Regions from separate parts of the Rhizobium phaseoli genome, predicted to be linked through region 4. Evidence: predicted binding sites of a transcription regulator. Region 4 holds the regulator's gene; each other region holds the start of a gene.
The links. Region 4 encodes LexA, which represses DNA repair genes until DNA is damaged. Its sites were predicted from a motif close to TGTTCNNNNTGTGTTCNG; they were not measured.

Region 1 (5,559 bases), 140 kb from region 4:
AAATGTTCGGCGCAAACCGGTGCCACGCCGTATTTGGCAAGCAGGGCGACGAATTCCGGCACCGTGAAGGAATCGTGGCGGACCTCGACGACGTGGCGAAGCGCCAGCCCGTCCTGTTTTGCCGGCAGCAGCTTCAGGAAGGCCTCGAAATCGTCCGGATCGAACTTCTTCGTCGGCGCGAACTGCCAGAGCAGCGGCCCAAGATGATCGCCGAGCTCGCTGATTCCAGATGACAGGAACCGCTCCATCGATTCCCCGGCTTCGGCGAGCACCCGCCGGTTGGTGACGAACCGCGTCGCCTTCAGCGAAAAGATGAAACCTTCGGGAACATCGGCCGCCCATTTGGCAAAGACGGCCGGCTTCTGGGTGCTGTAATAGGTGCCATTGACCTCGATGACCTTCAGCTGGCGGCTGGCATAATGCAGCTCATCCTTCTGCTTGAGGTCATCGGGAAAGAAATGCCCGCGCCACGGCTCGAAGGTCCAGCCGCCGATGCCGGTGCGGATAGTGCCGGATTTCGTCATGTCGTCCTCCCAGTTGGCAGCCATCAGGCCGCATCTATCTCTTTCGTCATGTCGACGAGGGTCCATCCTGGCCGATACGGGTTCGGCCGGCGACCCGTTTCCTGAAATCCGAAGGCGCGATAAAGCGCGATGTTCCGCTCCATCCGGGCATTGGTATAGAGCCGGATCTCAGGCAGCACCCATTCGCGCGCCTTGCCCTCCAACCATTCGAGCATCGCCAGCCCGTGGCCGGTGCCTTGAAAGGCCGGCGAGACCGCGATGCTGAACAGCATGAGGTGATCCGAATGCCGCTCGACAACCGTGAGACCGGCGATTTCGCCGTCGATGTCACGCAGCCACACCTCGCCGCGTTCGATCCGTGGCGTGTAGTCTTCCGTCACCGGGATCGGTGGCGAGCCGAAGAGTTCGGTATAGGGGCGATAAGCGGCTGCCGTCAGCATCGTGACCGTTTGGAGATCATCGGGCGACGCCTGCCTCATTGTCATTCCGCCGCAGCCGCCCTCTTGGCTGGTCGCCGTTCCAGCAATTCCTTGAGGAACTGTCCGGTATAGGACCGCTTCTCCTTGACGATTGCCTCGGGTGTGCCGGTTGCGACGATCTCGCCGCCGCCATCGCCGCCCTCGGGGCCGAAATCGAGCACCCAGTCGGCCGTCTTGATGACTTCGAGATTGTGCTCGATCACCACAACCGAATTGCCCTGATTGACCAGCTCGTGCAGCATTTCAAGCAGCTTGGCGACATCGTGGAAATGCAGGCCGGTCGTCGGTTCGTCGAGAATATAAAGCGTGCGCCCGGTCGAGCGCTTCGACAGCTCCTTGGCGAGCTTGACGCGCTGCGCCTCGCCGCCCGAAAGCGTATTGGCCTGCTGGCCGACCTTGATATAACCGAGGCCGACATCCTTCAGCGATTGCAGCTTGTCACGCACGGCCGGTACCGCCGCGAAGAAATCAACGCCTTCCTCCACCGTCATATCGAGCACGTCGGCGATCGATTTCTGCTTGAAGGTGACGTCGAGTGTCTCGCGATTATAGCGCTTGCCATGGCAGACGTCACAGGTGACGTAGACGTCGGGCAGGAAGTGCATCTCGATCTTGATGACGCCGTCGCCCTGGCAGGCTTCGCAGCGTCCGCCCTTGACGTTGAAGGAGAAGCGGCCCGGCTGATAGCCGCGAGCCTTGGCCTCGGGCAGGCCGGCGAACCAGTCACGGATCGGCGTGAAGGCGCCGGTATAGGTCGCCGGGTTCGAGCGTGGTGTGCGCCCGATCGGCGACTGGTCGATGTCGATCACCTTGTCGATATGCTCGAAACCGTCGATACGGTCGTGGTCGGCGGGGATTTCGCGCGCACCCATGACGCGCCGCGCCGCCGATTTATACAGCGTCTCGATCAGGAAGGTGGACTTGCCGCCGCCGGAAACACCGGTCACCGCCGTAAAGACGCCGAGCGGGATCGAGGCCGTGACATTCTTCAGATTGTTGCCGCGCGCGCCGACGACCTTGATCTCGCGACCCTTCTTCGGCTTGCGGCGCTCGTCCGGAACCGGCACGCCGAGTTCGCCTGAGAGATATTTGCCGGTCAGCGATTGCGGATTGTCCATGATATCCTGCGGCGTGCCATGGGCGATGACCTGGCCGCCATGGATGCCGGCCGCCGGGCCGATGTCGACGACGTCGTCGGCCGTCAGGATCGCATCCTCGTCATGCTCGACGACGATGACCGTATTACCGATATCGCGCAGGTGCTTCAGCGTGTCGAGCAATCGGGCATTGTCGCGCTGATGCAGGCCGATCGACGGCTCGTCGAGCACGTAAAGCACGCCGGTCAGCCCCGAGCCGATCTGCGAGGCGAGGCGGATGCGCTGGCTTTCGCCGCCCGACAGCGTGCCGGAATTGCGCGATAGGCTGAGATACTCCAGGCCGACATCGTTGAGGAAGCGCAGCCGGTCGCGGATCTCTTTAAGGATACGCACGGCGATCTCGTTCTGCTTGGCGTTAAAGCTGGCCGGCAGCGTCTCGAACCAGTCGCGCGCAACGCGGATCGACATCTCGGTCACTTCGCCGATATGCAGCCTGTTGATCTTCACCGCCAGCGCTTCGGGTTTCAGGCGATAGCCGTTGCAGGAAGGGCAGGGAGCTGCCGACATGAAGCGCTCGATGTCCTCGCGCGCCCAGGCGGAATCCGTCTCCTTCCAGCGGCGCTCGAGATTGGTGATGATGCCCTCGAAGTTCTTGTGGGTGGTGTAGGAGCGCGCGCCGTCGGCGTAATGGAATTCGATCTTGTCGTCGGTGCCGTTGAGGATGACATCCTTGGCCTCGTCGGAAAGATCGTTCCAGCGGGTGCCGAGCTTGAAGCCGTAATGTTTGCCGAGCGCTTCCAGCGTCTGGTTGTAATAGGGCGAGGTCGACTTGGCCCAGGGCGCGATCGCCCCGTCGCGCAGCGTCCGCTCGGGTTCGGGCACGATCAGGTCAGGGTCGATCTTCTGCTGGGCGCCGAGACCGTCGCAGGTCGGGCAGGCGCCGAAGGGGTTGTTGAACGAGAAGAGCCGGGGCTCGATCTCGGGAATGGTGAAACCCGAGACCGGGCAGGCGAATTTCTCCGAAAACAGCACGCGCTCATGCGTCTCGTTCAGCGACTTGTTGGCCGAGCCGCCGGCCGAAGTCTCTTCCGGCGGCAGCGGCTTGTCGGCGAATTCGGCAACCGCCAGCCCGTCGGCGAGCTTGAGGCAGGTTTCCAGGCTGTCGGCCAGGCGCGCCGAGACATCCGAGCGCACGACGATGCGGTCGACCACCACGTCGATATCGTGCTTGTATTTCTTGTCGAGAACAGGCGCCTCGGCGATTTCGTAGAACTGGCCGTCCACCTTGACGCGCTGGAAGCCCTTCTTCATCAGCTCCGCCAGTTCCTTCTTGTATTCGCCCTTACGCCCGCGCACGAGCGGCGCGAGAATATAAAGACGGGTGCCTTCGCCGAAAGCGAGGATGCGGTCGACCATCTGGCTGACTGTCTGGCTTTCGATCGGCAGGCCGGTCGCCGGCGAATAGGGAACGCCGACACGAGCAAAGAGCAGGCGCATATAGTCGTAGATCTCGGTGACGGTACCGACCGTCGAGCGCGGGTTACGCGAGGTGGTCTTCTGCTCGATCGAAATGGCAGGCGACAGCCCGTCGATCTGATCGACATCGGGCTTCTGCATCATTTCGAGGAACTGTCGGGCATAGGCCGATAGGCTTTCGACGTAGCGCCGCTGGCCTTCGGCGTAGATCGTGTCGAAGGCGAGCGAGGATTTGCCCGAGCCCGAAAGCCCGGTCATGACGATCAGCTTGTTGCGCGGCAGATCGAGATCGATGCTCTTCAGATTGTGCTCGCGCGCGCCGCGGATGGAGATCGTCTTCAGTTCGCTCATCGTCTCTGCTTTGGTTTTCTGGATAACAGCCCTTATTTAGTGATGCCGGCGGGCGAGTCGAGGCTGAATATCCTGGAAGCTTCAAGGTTTTCGATTCTGTTGACAGGATCATACGGATAAACTAGAACAAATAAAGAACAAATTTCCTGATGAATTCATGCGGCTTTCTGATGGAGAAACATGTGGATGAACGACCGTTTACGCGCATTGGCGGTCTGCGATGGTTTAAGGTGCGCTGATCGATTAACGCCGCCGGGCAGGGCGGCAGGCAGGGTGAGAAGCATGGCTGGTAGCGTGAACAAGGTAATTCTGGTTGGAAATGTGGGTGCAGATCCCGAAATCCGCCGCACTCAGGATGGCCGGCCGATCGCCAATCTTCGTATCGCGACCTCGGAGACCTGGCGTGACCGCAATTCCGGCGAACGCCGCGAAAAGACGGAATGGCACACTGTCGTCGTCTTCAACGAAGGCCTCTGCAAGGTCGTCGAGCAATATGTGAAGAAGGGCGCCAAGCTCTATATCGAAGGCCAATTGCAGACCCGCAAGTGGCAGGACCAGCAGGGCCAGGACCGCTACTCGACGGAAGTGGTGCTGCAGGGCTTCAGCTCGACGCTGACGATGCTCGACGGCCGCGGCGATGGCGGCGGCGCAAGCTCCGGCTTCGGCGGCGGCCGTGGCGGCAGCAGCAACAATGACTACGGCGACGATTATGGCGCCCCGGCTCCCTCTTCATCGCCGAGCCGCGGCGGTGGCGGCGGCAACTTCTCGCGCGATCTCGACGACGACATCCCGTTCTGATCGATCATGGTTCTGACTTTATAAGCAGCTGAGAGCATGGTGTCCTGAACAACACCAGCTCTCTCTGTTTTCCAGCTAAGATGTTTCCGCCGGCGCCGTTGTCAGTGCGGCGTCGCGCTGATCAGATTGAGCGCCGCTTTGGCGCCGTCGACGACGAACTGCACCGCAAGGGCGGCGAGGATGACCCCGAGTAGGCGTGTCAGGATCGCCCGGCCTGTGACCCCGAGGAAGCGGTCGAGCCTTTCGGCAATCAGCAGCATGAGGAAGGTCAGCAGCAGATTGGCGGCGATGACGGCGATCAGCTGGGCTTTTTCGACGGAGGTCGGTAGCGTGCCGGCAAGCAGGATTGTCGCCGAGATCGCACCCGGGCCGGCGATCAGCGGCAAAGCGAGGGGAAAGACAGCGATATTCTCGATATGATCCTTGGTGACGGCAGCCTCGCTCGCCTTCTCCTTGCGCTCTTGGCGCCGCTCGAACACCATCTCGAAGGCGATCCAGAAGAGCAGTAGGCCGCCGGCGATGCGGAAGGCGCCGATCGAAATGCCGAGCACGCCGAGCACGCCAGCCCCGAACAGCGCGAAGACCGCGAGGATGATGAAGGCGATGGTCGAGCCGCGCAACGCCACCTGCGTGCGCTGGGCTCTGCTCATGCCGGTCGTCAGCCCCAGGAAGATGGGGGCGAGCCCCGGCGGATCGATGGTGACGAGAAGCGTCGTGAAGGCGTTGATCAATTGGTCGGCGCTTGCCATCGTCTCTCCGAAAGCCCATATGGGTGCGTGATTTTCTGCGATTGTGAAGCGGGGATTTGGATTTGGCAAATATGCCGCGGCGGCC
Region 2 (5,559 bases), 2.1 Mb from region 4:
GGGGTGTCCGTATTCGGGATAGGCATCCGCCAGCATCAAGGAGCTGCCGTTGATGTAGAGATGAATATGCATCGTCCGGCCGCTCTCATCGACCGGTACCCGATGGGCCTGTTCGGCGCCGAAGGCCCTCTTGTAGAATTCCGCGGCCTTCACCGCGCCGTCGACCGTCAGATAGGGCAGCAAGCCATTCTTGACCGGCGGCAGCTTGGCCGGATTGTTTTCCGTCGTCGTATCCATGCTCATCCTCCATCGTGTTCAAGCGCCGGCTGAATGCCTGGCTGCTTCAAAGACGTATCAAGGACGCATGATGCGACAATGTCGGTCGGTTTTTTTTAAGTGAAGCTGCTTAGAGATCGATGATCGTGCCGCGACCGTCGTTCCAGATGCGCATCTCGCGTTGGCCGTTATTTGCCTTGGCACGGACTGGAGCGGGCTTCATCTTCATCGAAAGGGCGCGGCCGACCATGAGCACGGTCAGGATGCCGCCGACAGCAAGCGTCACCGAAAAGGTGAAAAGCAGCATGGCGACAAAAACGGTGGCGCCGGCAAGCATGAAGAAGATGGAGCGAATGTTCTGCATGGGTTTGATACCTTTCTACAGAAAGGAATGTTGTCCTTCTTTTTTCTCTCTGCAAGGCAAGCATGGCTTTTTGTTGTCTTGCCGGGCTTTGCGAAGCTTGGCACTAATGATTGATGAGCCGAACAACCCCTCTCCGTTCCTTCAATCTGCGCCGCTCGGTGCTGAGCGTGCCCGCGATCAACCTGCGGGCGCTTGAAAAAAGCCATTCCCTTGATTGCGATGCGGTTATTTTCGACCTGGAGGATTCCGTGGCGCCCGAGAAAAAGGGGCAGGCGCGGGAAAATCTGCGGGCCTTTTTTGCCGGGCCGCCGCTTGAGGGCAAGGAAAGGATTATCCGCATCAATTCTTTGTCATCCGAATTCGGAGCGGCGGATCTCGATCTGGTCAAGGCGCTTTTGCCCGACGCCGTGCTGCTGCCGAAGGTGGACGAGCCTCAGGATGTCACTGACGTCAGCGATCTGCTTGCCGCTGCGGATGCGCCGGAGGAGCTGCGCATCTGGGCGATGATCGAGACGCCGCGCGGCGTGCTGAATGTCGGGTCGATCGCCGGATCCGGCCGCACGGCGGGTTCAAGGCTCGATTGTCTCGTCGTCGGGCTCAATGACCTGCGCAAGGAAACGGGCGTGCTTCCCCAGCCGGGGCGGACCTATCTCGTGCCCTGGCTGATGCAGGTCATTCTGGCGGTCAAGGCCTATGGGCTCGATGCGCTCGACAGCGTCTTCAATGATTTCCGAGATGGCGAAGGCTTCGACGCCGAATGCGGGCAGGGCCGCGCCATGGGTTTTGCCGGCAAGATGCTGATCCATCCCGCACAGATCGAAGTGGCCAACCGGCATTTCGGGCCGAGCCTGGAAGAGATTGCGGAAGCCGAGGCAATCATATCGGCCTTTGCCGATCCTGACGCCAGTGGCCTCAATGTCATCAATGTGAACGGGCGAATGATCGAACGGCTACATCTTGTCCAAGCTGAAGCTCTGGTTCATAAAGCTCGCCTGATTTCTGCAAGAAGGCCCGCCTGATGAAACTCTACCGCTTCCTGACCGGTCCCGACGACGCCTCGTTCTGCCACAAGGTCACTGCCGCCCTCAACAAGGGCTGGTTGCTGGAGGGTTCGCCGACCTATGCTTTCAATGCCGCAACCGGCGCGATGCAGTGCGGCCAGGCCGTCGTCAAGACCGTCGAAGGCAAGGATTACGATCCGGAGATGAAACTCTCCGAGCAGTGAATCCTACTTGCTTGAAAGTGATGGAGCGTCCTTAGCCCGGCCGAGGCGCGGTGCTTCAGCTCTTTGTTTTATGCATGTCATTATCCCCGACCGCTGCACACGTCCGGGCGATATGCATTAGCGCTCGGTGGCTTCCTCAGCGCTGGCCTCGATCCGCTCCATGTCCTCGTCGCTCAGCCCGAAATGGTGGCCGATCTCGTGGATCAGGACATGGGTGATGATATCGCCGAGCGTCTCGTCGTTCTCGGCCCAGTAGTCGAGGATAGGTCGCCGGTAGAGGCGGATGCGGTTCGGCATCTCGCCGGTTTCCAGCGTGAAGCGTTCGGAAATGCCCCTGCCCTCAAAAAGGCCGAGCAGGTCGAAAGGGGTTTCCAGCGCCATGTCCTCGAAAACGTCGTCATCGGGGAAATCCTCGATCTCGATCGTGAGGTTGGTCGTCAGCTGGCGGAATTCATCCGGAAGATGGCTGTAGGCCTCCATGGCCAGCGACTCGAAAGTGCTGATCGTCGGCGCATGGCGGTCCCGCCAATCATCGCTCTGGTCTATGCGGGCCATGAATATTCCTTCCTTTGCGGGCCCATATAGAACCTTTATCGCCGATTTTCGAGTGCGGAATCAAAGGCAGGAATAAATTCATAGAAAATGGTTGTTGACTCTTCTTCCGCTCTCTGGAATCCATAAGAACATAACAGGAACAAGACGGATCGGAGTAAACGCCATGGCGCAGAACGCCCTGGCGCGCGAGCGGCTTTTTGCGCTCCGCGAAACCATCGCCAGACTGGAGGGAAAGCCCGCGCCGGCACTTGCGGCGGCGGAGCAGGAAGCCTTGGCGCAAGGGCGCAAGACCCGCCAGGAACGCGTTCTGCCCCTCTTGCCGTTTGGGGTGGAGTTTGTCGATCGGGCGCTGGAAGGCGGCCTGCCCCTCGATGGGATTACCGAATTCCGCTCCGCGCTGTCTCGCGATGCCGGCGCGGCAAGCGGGCTGGCGATGGCTGTTGCCGCGCGGCTGCAGAAACAGGAATCAGCTGCCGGCAGGCTTATGCCGTTGCTCTGGATCGGCGATGCAGTCGGCACGTTGGAGGCAGGCCGTCCCTATGCTCCCGGACTTCGGGATTTCGGGTTGAGCCCGGAACGATTTCTCCATGCCGCGCCGCGCAAGCTGGACGAAGCGCTCTGGCTCGCGGAGGCGGCGGTGGAAAGCGCTGCTTTCTCGGCCGTCATCCTCGAAGTGCGGGGCAACCCTGCGCATTTCGGCCTGACCGAAAGCCGCAGGCTCAGTCTCAGGGCACATGCTGCCCGCCGTCCGCTCTTTCTTCTGCGGCAGGCCGGAATGGAGGAGGCCAGCAGTGCGGCCTTGCGCCTGCATGTCGAACCGGGACCGTCAGGTCCGCGGCCGTTGCCGGATGGATCGAAGCTTGCCGGCAGTATCGGCAATTCGATTTTCCGTCTCACGCTGGAGAAGAGCCGCAATCCGGCCCCGCTCTCCTTTCTCCTGGAGTGGAACCCTCATGAACACGAATTTTTCCCTGTCACCGAACCAAACCTCCTTCGTCCTCCAGGCGAACGGTCAGCGTATTCTGGCGCTCAGCTTCCCGCATCTGTCAACCGATCGTATCGCCCGCAGGCGATGGGGGCCCTCCTGGCGTTCGAAAGGGCGTCCTGAGGCGCCATCCATCGTCTGTTCGGGCAAGCTCAACAATGCCATGCGGCTGACGGCACTGGACGAATTGGCCGAGCGGCTGGGGCTGAAGAAGGAACAAGGCGTGGCCGAAGCGCGCGCCATGTACCCGACTCTCGATGTGGTGGAAGAGGATCCGGCGGCCGACCGCCGGCTGCTGGAAGCCATTGCCGACTGGTGCGACCGGTATACGCCTTTGGTGGCGTTCGACGGCAGGGACGGCCTGTTTCTCGACATTACCGGCTGCACGCATCTCTTCGGCGGCGAAAAGGCGCTTCTCAAGGATGTTCTGTCGCGGCTCTTTCATATGGGGATCGATGCGCGGGGCGCGATCTCATCGTCGCCGGGTCTTTCCTGGGCGGTGTCGCGCTTCGGGCAAAGCGGCGTGATCGAGAATGAGGAGACGGAGCAAGTGCTGATGTCCTTGCCGATCGCAGCTTTGCGGCTGCAGGGGCAAACCGTCGATGCGCTGAAGAAGCTCGGTCTGAAATATATCGGCGACGTCATCAATGCGCCGCGGGCGCCATTGACCCGCCGGTTCGGGCCGGAATTGCTTCTGCGTCTCGACCAGGCGCTGGGACATGAAGAGGAAGCGGTTTCGCCCCGTCGTCCCGTCGCCAGCCTTTCGGCCGAAAGCCGCCTGATCGAGCCGATCGGAACGGAAGAACAGATCCTTGCCGTCACCCGGCAGGTCGCTGTGTCGCTGCAGCCGTCGCTGGAGGCACGCGGCGCCGGCGGGCGAGTGTTCGAATTGGTGCTCTTCCGCGTCGACGGCAGGGTCTTCCGTATTTCCGTCGGCGCTTCGCAGCCGCTTCGCGAACCGAAATTTATCGCCGGGCTTTTTTCCGAGCGCCTGCAGGCGGTCTATGACGATCTCGATGCCGGTTATGGCTTCGAGATCGTGCGGCTGAATGTGGTGCGGCATGATCCCTTCAATGAAGCGCAGGCTGATTTCGAAGGCGATCGTCAGGGAGAAATCTCCCTTTCGGCTTTCGTCGACCGTGTCTCCGCCCGGCTGGGTGAGGATTGTCTGCAAAGTTTCCAACTTCGGGAGAGCCATGTGCCGGAACGCGCCGTCATCGCGGTTCCGGCGATGGACAATCTTTCCAGACGGGGGAAAGCCGAGCCGAAGGGGGTTCTTCCTTTCCGCCAAGAGCGCCCGTTGCGGCTTTTTGCAACGCCGGAGCCTGTCGAGACTGTGCTCGCCGAAGTGCCCGATGGTCCGCCGCAAATCTTTCGATGGCGGCGTATGCAGCATCAAGTGGCAAAAAGCGAAGGTCCGGAGCGGATTGCCATGGAATGGTGGATCGACGGAAGTGACGCGGAGGCGCGCGATTATTTCCGCATCGAGGACGAGAGCGGCCATCGCTTCTGGATCTATCGTCGAGGTTTCTATGGCCGGGAACTCGATCCCCGCTGGTTCATGCACGGGGTGTTCGCATGAAGGGCGAGCGCGCATTTTTCGAGATCGGCGCGAGGACGAATTTCTCGTTCCTCGAAGGCGCCTCCAGCCCGGAAGAGATGGTCTTGCAGGCCGCTTATCTCCGGCTCGGCGGTCTCGGAATCGCGGACCGGAATTCGGTTGCCGGCGTCGTGCGTGCGCAGGCGCAGGCGGAACAGATCGAGGAGAGATACAAGAACAGAGATGCGATCCTGGCCGAAGCGGAGAAGACCGGAAAAAAGGAAGGGATTTTCCATCCAATCCGGATACAGCCGGGCGCCCGTCTCGTCTTTTCCGACGACACGCCGGATATCCTCGCCTACCCATGCAATCGGCGAGGCTGGGCAAACCTCTGCCGCCTTCTCAGCGCCGGCAATCTGAAGGAGGAAGCGGTCAAGGGAAGCTGCATCCTGACGGAAGCGGAGCTCATGGAATGGGGGGACGAGATGATGCTTGCCCTCGTTGCCGATCGTACCCTTGTCGAGAGCCAGGCGGGCCAGACTGCGCTGGAGGATTATCTGGAGCGGTTTCGCAGACGTTTCCGCAAGGCTCTTTTTATGGTGCTGGCGCCGGCCTATGACGGTCGCGACAGGCAGGTGTTTGCAGTGCTTGCCATGCTTGCCGCCCGAAATCGC
Region 3 (5,559 bases), 330 kb from region 4:
CTTAAGAAAACGGAGGCGAAATGGCAGAGGCAGCAGTGGACCGGAGTTCAACATCCGGCTTGGGTCCGGCTGGCAAGCCATTTTCCACCTTCGAACGTCTCGTCGCTTGGCGCTATCTGCGCGCCCGGCGCAAGGAAGCCTTCATCTCGGTCATCGCCGGATTCTCCTTCGTCGGCATCATGCTCGGCGTTGCGACGCTGATCATCGTCATGGCGGTCATGAACGGCTTCCGCACCGAGCTCGTCTCGCGCATCCTCGGCATCAACGGCCATATGATCGTCCAGCCGTCCGATGGCCCGTTCACCGATTATACCGACCTTACCAGCCGGCTGGCTGCCGTACCGGGAGTGAAGATGGCGCTGCCTTTGGTGGAAGGCCAGGTGCTCGCTTCCGCCCAGGCCGGCGGTAGCACCGGCGCGCTGGTGCGCGGCGCCCGCGCCGAGGACCTGACCAAGCTCAAGACGATCTCCGGCAACATCAAATCCGGCGACATGGTCGGTTTTGCCTCCGGCCAGGGCGTGCTGATCGGTACCGGCATGGCCAACCAGCTCGGCCTGAGCGTCGGCGACCTCATCACCCTGACGTCGCCGGACGGTGACATTACGCCGATGGGCGTCAGCCCACGCGTCAAATCCTACAAGATTTCCGGCCTCTTCGAGATCGGAATGTCGGAATATGATTCCTCGATCATCTTCATGCCGCTGGAGGAATCGCAGCTCTTTTTCAATGCCGAGGGACTGGTGCAGTCGATCGAGCTCTTCGTCGATCACCCCGACGATATCGACGCGCTGAGATCCAAGGTCGAGGAGGCGGCAGGCCGCCAGATCAACCTGACCGACTGGCGCCAGCGCAACCAGACCTTCTTTTCGGCGCTGCAGGTCGAGCGCAACGTCATGTTCATGATCCTGACGCTGATCGTGCTGGTGGCGGCGCTGAACATCATCTCCGGCCTCATCATGCTGGTGAAGGACAAGGGCAGCGATATCGCCATCCTGCGCACCATGGGCGCCAGTGCCGGCGCGATCATGCGCATCTTCTTCATGACCGGGGCGGCCATCGGTATCGTCGGCACCATTGCCGGCGTGCTGCTCGGCGTGCTCGTCTGCGTCAACATCGAATCCATTCGTCAGTTTTTCTCGTGGATCTCGGGTGAAATAATCTTCAATCCGCAGGTCTATTTCCTCAGCCAGCTGCCGGCGGAGATGGATCTCAGCGAAACGATCTCGATCGTCGTCATGGCACTGACGCTCTCCTTCATCGCGACCATCTTCCCGGCCTGGCGCGCCTCCAGGCTCGATCCGGTGCAGGCCCTGCGCTACGAATAAGGAATGCCGCCTTCATGAAACGCAACGTCGTTCTCAAGCTTACCGGCGTCGAGCGCCATTACGGGCAGGGCGATACGCTGCTCTCGATCCTGAAAGGCGCGGATTTCTCGCTGTCGAAAGGCGAGATCGTGGCCCTTGTTGCCCCCTCCGGCACCGGCAAATCGACGCTGCTGCATGTCGCCGGTCTGCTTGAGCATCCCGATGGCGGGGAAGTCACGATCAACGGCCATGCCTGTGACGGTCTTCCCGACGGCAAGCGGACGGCGATCCGTCGCCGCGAAATCGGCTTCGTCTACCAGTTCCACCACCTGCTGCCGGAATTTTCCGCCCTTGAGAATATCATGATGCCGCAGCTGATCGCCGGGCTGTCCTGGAAGGAGGCCAGCGAGCGCGCCGGCCAGCTTCTCGATTACATGCGCATCGGCCATCGCGGCTCGCATCGCCCGGCCGAACTATCCGGCGGCGAGCAGCAGCGCGTTGCGATCGCCCGCGCCGTCGCCAACGCGCCGACCCTGCTTCTGGCCGATGAGCCGACCGGCAATCTCGATCCGGACACCGCAAGCTACGTCTTTGACGCGCTGGAGGCGTTGGTGCGCCAGTCCGGCCTCGCCGCCCTTATCGCCACCCACAACCACGAACTCGCCCGCCGCATGGATCGGCGCGTAACGATTTCGGACGGCAAGGTCGTCGATTTCTGATGCATGTCGCCCGGATGTGCGCAGCGGTTGCCGGATAAAGACAAAGAGCGGACCCATCAATCGACGGGTTGGAATCGACCCGCTTCCGGCTCCGTCAGGGGATGATCAGACCACCGCGATAGTCGAGCGCGTAAGCCTTTCGCCCGTCGACCAGGATGCATTCGTGACCGCTGAACCGTTCGCAGCCGCCTTCGCTGCGATCGATATAGCGACCGAACGGATGGTCGAATTCCATTCCGCCGAGAAACCGACCCTGCCGATACATGGCAGAAAGCCCCGCCTTGATCACTGTGCCCGCTGCGCTGGCATCGATGAGATCGGGCGCAATGACCCAGCCGAAATAATTCATCGCCCAGATCGGCTCGTCGGCAAACCACACCACCTCCTGTCCGGCAAAGTCGGTGCCGCCGAAATAGCTGTCGAGATAGCGCCAGTCGCCGCGCTCATAGCCGATATCGTGAGACCCCGGCCGGCAGGGCGGACGCGGCACGCCGCCGCCGACATAACTGGCAGCTTTGGCTTCGACGACGAATTCGTTCAGCATCGCAGTCTCGGGCATAGGATCCTCCTCCTGACTCGTCAGCAGGGATATAGCAGGACGAGCGGAACATAAACAGAACAAATGCGGGGAGCCTTTGTCATGGCGGAACGTCTCCACGTTCTTTGCGGCATGACGGGTTTTCGAGGCCGCGGCTCGGCACCCCAAGCCCGTCGCCGAAGCCTTCACCGAATCGTTGCATCGCCGGGTTGTTTTTCAAACGCAAGCAGGGAGGAAAAGATTCCTGTTGACATCAGAACATAGATCGAACAAATTGAAAACATAACGAGTAAAGGAGAGCCAGATGACTGACATGATCCGTGATATCGCAGCATTCACCTCCATCGCAATGTTCGTTGCCAGCTTCTCACTCATCGTCATCGCCATCTAAAGTTTTCAGGGGACTGCATGGTCATCATGTGGTTCGGATGCTGGACTTCTTCTGGACATCATCGCCCTCCATGCCGACAATGCGTCCGATTCATTCGGTGATTGGGAAGGCATGTCATGGCGGATACGGTAAAGGGTTCGACGGGTGAGGCGATCGGCGGCACGCCGGGCTTCATTCACCTGAGGGTCCATTCCGCCTACTCGCTTCTCGAAGGCGCGCTGCCGCTGAAGAAGATTCTCTACAAGGCGGCCGGCGACAATCAGCCGGCCATCGCGATTACCGACACCAACAATCTGTTCGTCGCCCTCGAATTCTCGCAGAAGGCAATGGACGATGGGCTGCAGCCGATCATTGGCTGCCAGGTCTCGATCGACATGGAAGACGGGCTGGAGACCGAAAAACGCGGCGGCCAGCAGGCGTTGGTCAAGCTGCCGTCGATCGTCCTTCTCGCCGCAACGGAGGCCGGTTACGAAAGGCTGGTCGATCTCGTCAGCCGCGCCTATCTCGGCGGCGACAGCAACCAGGCCATTCATATCAGGGCCTCCTGGCTGGAGGAGGCCGGCACGGAAGGGCTGATCGCCTTGACCGGCGCCCTGACAGGGCCGGTCGACGCGGCGATCAGGGAGGGCCATACCGCCCAAGCCGAAGCGCGGCTGCTGATGCTGAAGCGTCTCTTCGGCGACCGGCTCTATGTCGAACTGCAGCGTCATGGCACCTACGACAAGCCGCACGAGCAGAAGATCGTCGGGCTCGCCTATGCCCACGACCTGCCGCTGGTCGCCACCAACGAGGCTTTCTTTCCGACACGCGACGATTACGACGCCCATGATGCGCTGATGGCGGTTGCTCATAATGCCATCGTCTCCGACGACAGCCGCTTTCGTCTGACGCCGGATCATTATCTGAAGAGCCGCGCCGAGATGGCCAAGCTCTTCGCCGACCTGCCGGAAGCGCTTGAGAATACGATCGAGATCGCCAGGCGCTGCTCCTTCGTGCTGAAGACGCGGAAACCGATCCTGCCGCGCTTCACGGGTGCGACCGACGACGCCGAGGAGGCCGAACGCGCCGAGGCGGGTGAATTGCGCCGCCAGGCGGTCGAAGGGCTGGACAGGCGGCTTTCGACCCTCGGCATGTCGCCGGGTTACGAGGAAAAGGATTATCGCGAGCGGCTCGAATTCGAGCTCAGCGTCATCGAACGCATGCGCTTTCCCGGCTACTTCCTGATCGTTGCCGACTTCATCAAATGGGCCAAGCAGCATGACATTCCGGTTGGTCCCGGCCGTGGTTCGGGCGCCGGTTCGCTGGTCGCCTATGCGCTGACGATCACCGACGTCGATCCCTTGCGGTTTTCGCTGCTGTTCGAGCGCTTCCTCAATCCGGAACGCGTCTCGATGCCGGACTTCGACATCGACTTCTGCCAGGACCGCCGCGAAGAGGTGATCCGTTACGTCCAGGCCAAATACGGCCGCGAACAGGTGGCCCAGATCATCACCTTCGGTTCGCTGCAGGCGCGCGCAGCACTCCGCGACGTCGGCCGCGTGCTGGAAATGCCCTACGGCCAGGTCGACAAGATCTGCAAACTTGTGCCGAACAATCCGGCCAATCCGACGCCGCTCTCCAAGGCGATCGAGGAGGAGCCGAAGCTGCAGGAGGAAGCGGCCAAGGAGCCGGTGGTCGCGCGCCTGCTCGATATCGCCCAGAAGATCGAGGGGCTTTACCGCCATGCCTCGACCCATGCCGCCGGTATCGTCATCGGTGACCGTCCGCTGTCGAAGCTGGTGCCGATGTATCGCGATCCGCGCTCGGACATGCCGGTCACTCAGTTCAACATGAAATGGGTGGAGCAGGCGGGCCTCGTCAAATTCGACTTCCTCGGCCTGAAGACGCTGACCGTGCTGAAGGTCGCCGTCGATTTCGTCGCCAAGCGCGGCATCAGTGTCGACCTGGCGGCCATTCCCCTGGACGACAAGAAGACCTACGAGATGCTGTCACGCGGCGAGACGGTCGGCGTGTTCCAGGTGGAAAGTGCCGGCATGCGCAAGGCGCTGATCGGCATGAAGCCGGACTGCATCGAGGACATCATCGCCCTGGTGGCGCTCTATCGTCCGGGCCCGATGGAGAACATCCCGACCTACAATGCCCGCAAGCACGGTGACGAAGAGCTGGAATCGATCCATCCGATGATCGACCACCTGCTCAAGGAAACCCAGGGCGTCATCGTCTATCAGGAGCAGGTGATGCAGATCGCCCAGGTCCTGTCCGGCTATTCGCTCGGAGAAGCCGATCTTTTGCGCCGCGCCATGGGTAAGAAGATCAAGGCGGAGATGGACCAGCAGCGCGAACGCTTCGTCGATGGCGCCGTCAAGAACGGTGTATCGAAGCCGCAAGCCGACAATATCTTCGAACTGCTGGCGAAGTTCGCCAATTACGGCTTCAACAAGTCGCATGCCGCCGCCTATGCCATCGTCTCCTACCAGACGGCCTATATGAAGGCGCATTATCCGGTGGAATTCCTCGCCGCCTCGATGACGCTCGACATGTCCAACACGGAAAAGGTCAACGACTTCCGCCAGGACGCCAAGCGCCTCGGCATCGAGGTGATCGCCC
Region 4 (5,559 bases):
TCAGGTCGGCGAAGACCTCCATGCCCTTTTCAAGCCCGATGCCGCGCTCGGCCGAGAGCGAGGTGCGGTTCGCCTTGTCGAAAGAACTCTTATAAACGAGGCCGATGCCGAGTTTTGCGCAGAGCTCCTTCAGCGTGCCGGCGACCATGAAGGCGTGATCGCGGCTCTCCATCTGGCAGGGGCCGGCAATCAGCGACAGGCGGCCGGTATTGGAAAAGGTGACCTGGCCTTCGCCTTCGCCGATCTTGACCTCGGAATTGGTATCAGTGCTCATCGTGGTTCCTCGAAGGCAAAAAGCGCGCCCTGCCCGGGCGTGGGCTTCACCAGAATGCGATTGTTCTTGCGTGTGTATGTCACTCCGTTAGCAGCCAAATGCGCTTCTGTCACGGCAAGATCGGCGACGTTGAAAAGGATTGCCTGACCGCGCAGGCCACGATCGGCAGCGGAAACGACAAGCTCGAAATAAGCCTCCAGCCCTTCCGGCGTCATCAGGCTGATCTTGGCATTCGAGGCCGCGATCTCCACGCCGAAACCGGTTTTCTCTACTGCCGTTTGCCCGACCGCAAGACCAACGAAGGCGGAAAATGCCGCCGGGTCCGGCGTACAAACCGCGATTTCGGCAATGCCAGTCACGCCATTGGCATGTGTCTCCAGCGCGGCGCGATCGGCGGGGAAGGCATTGATGCGCTGACAGGTAAAGAGAAAGAAGTCGGGAGCGCGCAGATCTCCTGAGAAGGCCAGTTTGAAGCTGCCGACGCTTTCCGAACCGTCCGGCATCCGCAGCGGCCTGCTGAACTGCAACATCTCGCCGGCACTCGCGCCGCTGCCGACGAATCGCCGATGATCGAGGCCGGCATCCTCGGTGAGAAAGGCCAGCGCCGAAAGTCCCTCCTCGCCGCAGCGGAAGCGGAAGGCGCGATTGCGGGCGATGAAGACATTGCCCTGGCGGGCCGCTGTCTCGCTCTCCTCGACGCTCGCCACCCCGAGCGGCTCGATATAGGTCTTGTCTGCGAAGAAGACGCAGGCATTCTCCGTTCCGAAGGGATGACGCGCATCGGCGGCGACGGTGAAGCCGAGTTTGCCTAGCCTTTCGCGCGCCAGCTCGATATCGACGACCGGGAGTACGACGTGATCCAGCGGATGCGGCTTAGCGGAATGTGCGCTCATGATATCCCTCCTGACACGTCAAGAGATGTGCGACAGCACTCCCCCCAATGCAAGACATGTGTGCCAATCCGGCGAATGAAAATAAAAATCTCAACGAGTTGGTGCGAAGTTTTACGGAAATTTAGCTACTTGCGGAACACATATGGAACATATAGTGTCTGTTCTGGATTTGTTTCAATCACGGGGTCTGACGTCGATGCTCACGCGCAAACAACAGGAGCTTCTCCTATTCATTCATGAGCGCATGAAGGAATCGGGCGTTCCCCCCTCTTTCGACGAGATGAAGGATGCCCTGGATCTCGCCTCGAAATCCGGCATCCATCGTCTGATCACGGCGCTCGAGGAACGCGGTTTCATTCGCCGCCTACCGAACCGGGCCCGGGCGCTGGAGGTGATCAAGCTGCCGGAAGCCTATAGCCCCAGTCTTCAGCCGCGCCGCGGTTTTTCGCCGAGCGTCATCGAAGGCAGCCTCGGCAAGCCCCCGGCGGTCGCCGCCCCCGCTGCCGCAAAGCCGATTGCCGACAACGGCAACTCCGTCTCCGTGCCGGTCATGGGCAGGATTGCCGCCGGTGTTCCGATCTCGGCAATCCAGAACAATACGCACGACATCGTCGTCCCTGCAGATATGCTCGGCTCGGGCGAGCATTACGCGCTGGAGGTCAAGGGCGATTCGATGATTGACGCCGGTATCTTCGACGGCGACACAGTGATCATCCGCAACGGCAGTACCGCAAGTCCCGGCGATATCGTCGTTGCCCTCGTCGACGACGAGGAAGCGACGCTGAAGCGCTTTCGCCGCAAGGGTGCCTCGATTGCCCTCGAAGCCGCCAACCCGGCTTACGAGACCCGCATTTTCGGACCCGACCGAGTCAAGGTGCAGGGCAAGTTGGTCGGCCTCATTCGCCGTTATCACTGACAGCAGACGGGGCGGCTTCGGTAAAACTGTCCTTGCGCCAATCATAGGCGCGATGGCGCATCCATGGACGTGATAAGGCGTCGAATGCGGTTGCAATCTCGTGTCCCGTCTGCACAAAACGCAATTCGACGGAACCGGTCCTGCGCAGCGTCTCGCCGGTGAAGAGGGTCGCACCCGATCGGCAACGGTCGAAACGCAGGCGCACGGAGGTCACAACGATCTCGCCGGCGTCGCAGGCCGGGCCGAGATAGGCGGCATTGTCGATGACCGCGACGACATGGCCATTGCCGAGCCTGGCGATACACCAGGCTTTCTTGACGCAGGAAAACCGATTTGCCTCACCGCCGGCTGCGGCGGCCACCATTGCCGTCCTCGCTTCATTCTGCTGATCGCGCGAAAGCTTGACGCGGCGGTCCTCGCCCTGCGGCGGGATGGCAGGGCCATCCAGCATTTTCGGCGGGTGATGCGTCGGCAGGACCAGCGCTCTCTGCCACTGGTCAAAGATGAAGTCCGGCGGGTTTTCGCGGTTTGAAGCCATTGCCGTCGCCGCGACGAGCCCTACGAGACCACCATCCTCGGAAATCACCAGATCCGGCGGCGGGGATCCCGGCAGAATGAGCAGGATGAGCGTCGCAACGGCGAGGATCGATGTGCCGGCGTGGCGTAACCGGGTGCGAAGCAGCGTCAGCAGCAGAAAGCCTGCCACGGCCACGACGAAATACCAGCCGGGCAAGCGGCCGAAGCCGATATCACCGCCCCAGCCGGACACCGTCTTGGCAACCGCGATCACCAGATCGAGGCCGAAGCCGACCACCGTCCAGAGCGGAGCGTCCAGACCGAACGGCATGAGCAACATGGCCAGCAGCCCGGCCGGCATGACGATGAAAGAGATGATCGGCATCGTCGCAAGATTTGCCGGCAGACCATAAGCGGTCAGTCGATGAAAATGCTCGATCGAAAACAGCGCCGTCGAAAATCCGCCGATCAGCGAAGTCAGGAAGACGCCGCCGAAGAAACCGGCGACCGCCGCAACCGGCCGCAGGAGCGGCAGCTTCAGCAACGGGTTTTCCCGGATGCGCCGGTCCTTCCATAGCTGATAACCCGATACCAGCGCCAAAGTCGCGGCAAAGGACATCTGAAAGCTTGGCCCCAAGACCTCGGAGGGTGAAATGGCGATGATGACCAGCGCCGAGAGAACGACATTGCGCAGGCTGATCGACGGCCGATCGAAGAAGACGGCAATCAGCATGATCGCCATCATGATGAAGGCGCGTTCGGCCGAGACGCCGAATCCCGAGATCAGGAAGTAGGCCGTGACGGCGATGAGCGCGCCCGCGGCGGCGATCTTCTTTGTCGGATAGGCTTGAGCGACACCAGGAAAGAGGCTGAGCAGCATCCGGAAGCCGACGAAGAAAATGCCGGCCGACAGCGCCATGTTGAGGCCGGAGATCGCGACGATATGAGCAAGGCCGGACTGGCGCAGCGCCTCCGTCGTTTCCTTCGAGATAGCGCGCCGCTCGTCAGTCACCAGTGCGGCGGCAAAAGCGCCTGTGTCGCCGGGCAGCATCGAGCGTATGCGATCGCCGATACCGCTGCGCAACCGGTAAAGCCATTCGAGCAGAGCGTCGGACGTCGATGTCACAGCCGGCGGGCCTGCCTGCAAATCGACCTTCTCAGGGGCACGGTAGAAGAAGCCGTTGGCGCCGATGCCATCGAAATAGGCACCGAATGAAAAGTCGTTGAGGCCAGGAAGCGCCGGTCCTGCCGGCGGCGTCAACCGCGCTCGGCCGGTGATGATGTCGCCGATCTCGAAAGGCATATCGGCACCGCGGGCGATTACTGTTATGCGCCGCGGCGGCCGCTTCACCTCCGGTGCCTCGGTGCCGGTGACGGCAAGAATATAGCGCCACCGCCCGCGGTCGTCGCCTTCGCGCCGCTCGACGCGGCCGGTCACCGTCGTCGTCACGGATGAATCGAGGATGACCGTCGAGGCCCGCCAGCTTTCGAGCTGCGCGCAGAGCATGCCGCAGGCCACCAGGGCAAGCGCCAGGAACATCGCCCGCAAGGCCGGCCGGCTGCGGCCGGCGACCAGCCCCGCAAGCATCAACACCGACAGGCAGAGCAACGATGGAACGAGAGGAACATCCGTTGCAGCAAGAAACCAAAATGCCGCGCCGGCGCCGAGGAAGACCGGCGAGAACAGGAGCAGACGCCCGTGGTCGACCTCCTCGCTCAGCATCCGGCCGCCGGCACGCAGCGATTGTGCCATTGCCGCCGGCAGCCGGTGGCGCACTGACATCGCCGACTGAGTTCTTGCCGGACGCGTCCCCGCGGCGGGGGCGGGAAAATCCGCGGGATCGGCAAGACCGACGCCCGCTTGCGGCCGCAATTCGACTGTTGTCAATTCCTGCATGCGCGGCCCGAAGTCACCTTGCCCAGGCATTCAGAATGCAACCTCCGGGCAAATCCGGCAAGCATAATCGATTGAAATGCGAGGGAAAATCGCAAATGGGAAAAGACCAGTCGAATCATCGGTTTCCGCTATGCGTGCGGCTCATCGCTGCAGTGCCTAAAAGGTGATGCCGCAATGCACAAAATGCCGTCACGGTAACTTGGCATTAGCTTCGCGATCATATAGCTATCGGTGAGGACGCTTAACCCCTATGGCGCTTTTGTGGCGCCACCGACATTTCGGAGGATCAGCATGACGGATCAAAGCGCAACAATAAAAATCGGTGACAAATCGGTCGACCTCGCCGTCAAAAGCGGCACGATCGGTCCAAGCGTCATCGATATCGGTGCCCTCTACAAGAACACCGCTTCCTTCACTTATGATCCGGGCTTCACCTCGACCGCATCCTGTGAATCGAAAATCACCTATATCGATGGCGACGAAGGTGTGTTGCTGCACCGCGGCTACCCGATCGAGCAGCTCGCCGAACATGGCGACTTCCTCGAGGTCTGCTACCTCCTGCTCTACGGCGAACTGCCGACGGCTGCCCAGAAGAAGGACTTCGACTATCGCGTCACGCATCACACCATGGTGCACGAACAGATGAGCCGCTTCTTCACCGGCTTCCGCCGCGATGCGCATCCGATGGCCGTCATGTGCGGCTGCGTCGGCGCGCTGTCGGCCTTCTATCACGACTCGACCGATATCACCGATCCGCACCAGCGCATGGTCGCCAGCCTGCGCATGATCGCCAAGATGCCGACGCTGGCCGCCATGGCCTATAAGTATCACATTGGCCAGCCCTTCGTTTACCCGAAGAATGACCTCGACTATGCGTCGAACTTCCTGCGCATGTGCTTTGCCGTTCCCTGCGAAGAATACGTGGTCAATCCGGTGCTTGCCCGCGCCATGGACCGCATCTTCATTCTGCATGCCGATCACGAGCAGAACGCATCGACCTCGACCGTCCGCCTTGCCGGTTCGTCGGGCGCCAATCCCTTCGCCTGCATCGCGGCCGGCATTG

Region 1: a site for LexA is predicted at 4,050-4,067, ahead of uvrA (excinuclease ABC subunit UvrA). Genes of this name have one in related genera too.
Region 2: a site for LexA is predicted at 2,485-2,502, ahead of AMC88_RS34105 (ImuA family protein). Genes of this name have one in related genera too.
Region 3: a site for LexA is predicted at 2,816-2,833, ahead of AMC88_RS08345 (DUF5680 domain-containing protein). Genes of this name have one in related genera too.

The regions. Positions count from the first base shown of each region.
Region 1 covers NZ_CP013532.1:2,191,767-2,197,325, forward strand. The annotation lists gene AMC88_RS10695 (DUF72 domain-containing protein) at 1-524, opposite strand, end outside; gene AMC88_RS10700 (GNAT family N-acetyltransferase) at 548-1,009, opposite strand; gene uvrA (excinuclease ABC subunit UvrA) at 1,006-3,927, opposite strand; gene AMC88_RS10710 (single-stranded DNA-binding protein) at 4,210-4,725, shown strand; gene AMC88_RS10715 (MarC family protein) at 4,827-5,474, opposite strand.
Region 2 covers NZ_CP013532.1:4,479,290-4,484,848, reverse strand. The annotation lists gene AMC88_RS21510 (VOC family protein) at 1-237, opposite strand, end outside; gene AMC88_RS21505 (hypothetical protein) at 347-580, opposite strand; gene AMC88_RS21500 (HpcH/HpaI aldolase/citrate lyase family protein) at 694-1,599, shown strand; gene AMC88_RS21495 (DUF1737 domain-containing protein) at 1,599-1,805, shown strand; gene AMC88_RS21490 (metallopeptidase family protein) at 1,923-2,360, opposite strand; gene AMC88_RS34105 (ImuA family protein) at 2,524-3,468, shown strand; gene AMC88_RS21480 (Y-family DNA polymerase) at 3,509-4,927, shown strand; gene AMC88_RS21475 (error-prone DNA polymerase) at 4,924-5,559, shown strand, end outside.
Region 3 covers NZ_CP013532.1:1,713,871-1,719,429, forward strand. The annotation lists gene proS (proline--tRNA ligase) at 1-5, shown strand, start outside; gene AMC88_RS08335 (lipoprotein-releasing ABC transporter permease subunit) at 21-1,325, shown strand; gene AMC88_RS08340 (ABC transporter ATP-binding protein) at 1,340-2,023, shown strand; gene AMC88_RS08345 (DUF5680 domain-containing protein) at 2,118-2,582, opposite strand; gene dnaE (DNA polymerase III subunit alpha) at 3,069-5,559, shown strand, end outside.
Region 4 covers NZ_CP013532.1:2,047,254-2,052,812, reverse strand. The annotation lists gene kdsA (3-deoxy-8-phosphooctulonate synthase) at 1-274, opposite strand, end outside; gene AMC88_RS10065 (VOC family protein) at 271-1,167, opposite strand; gene lexA (transcriptional repressor LexA) at 1,364-2,083, shown strand; gene AMC88_RS10055 (ComEC/Rec2 family competence protein) at 2,064-4,496, opposite strand; gene gltA (citrate synthase) at 4,788-5,559, shown strand, end outside.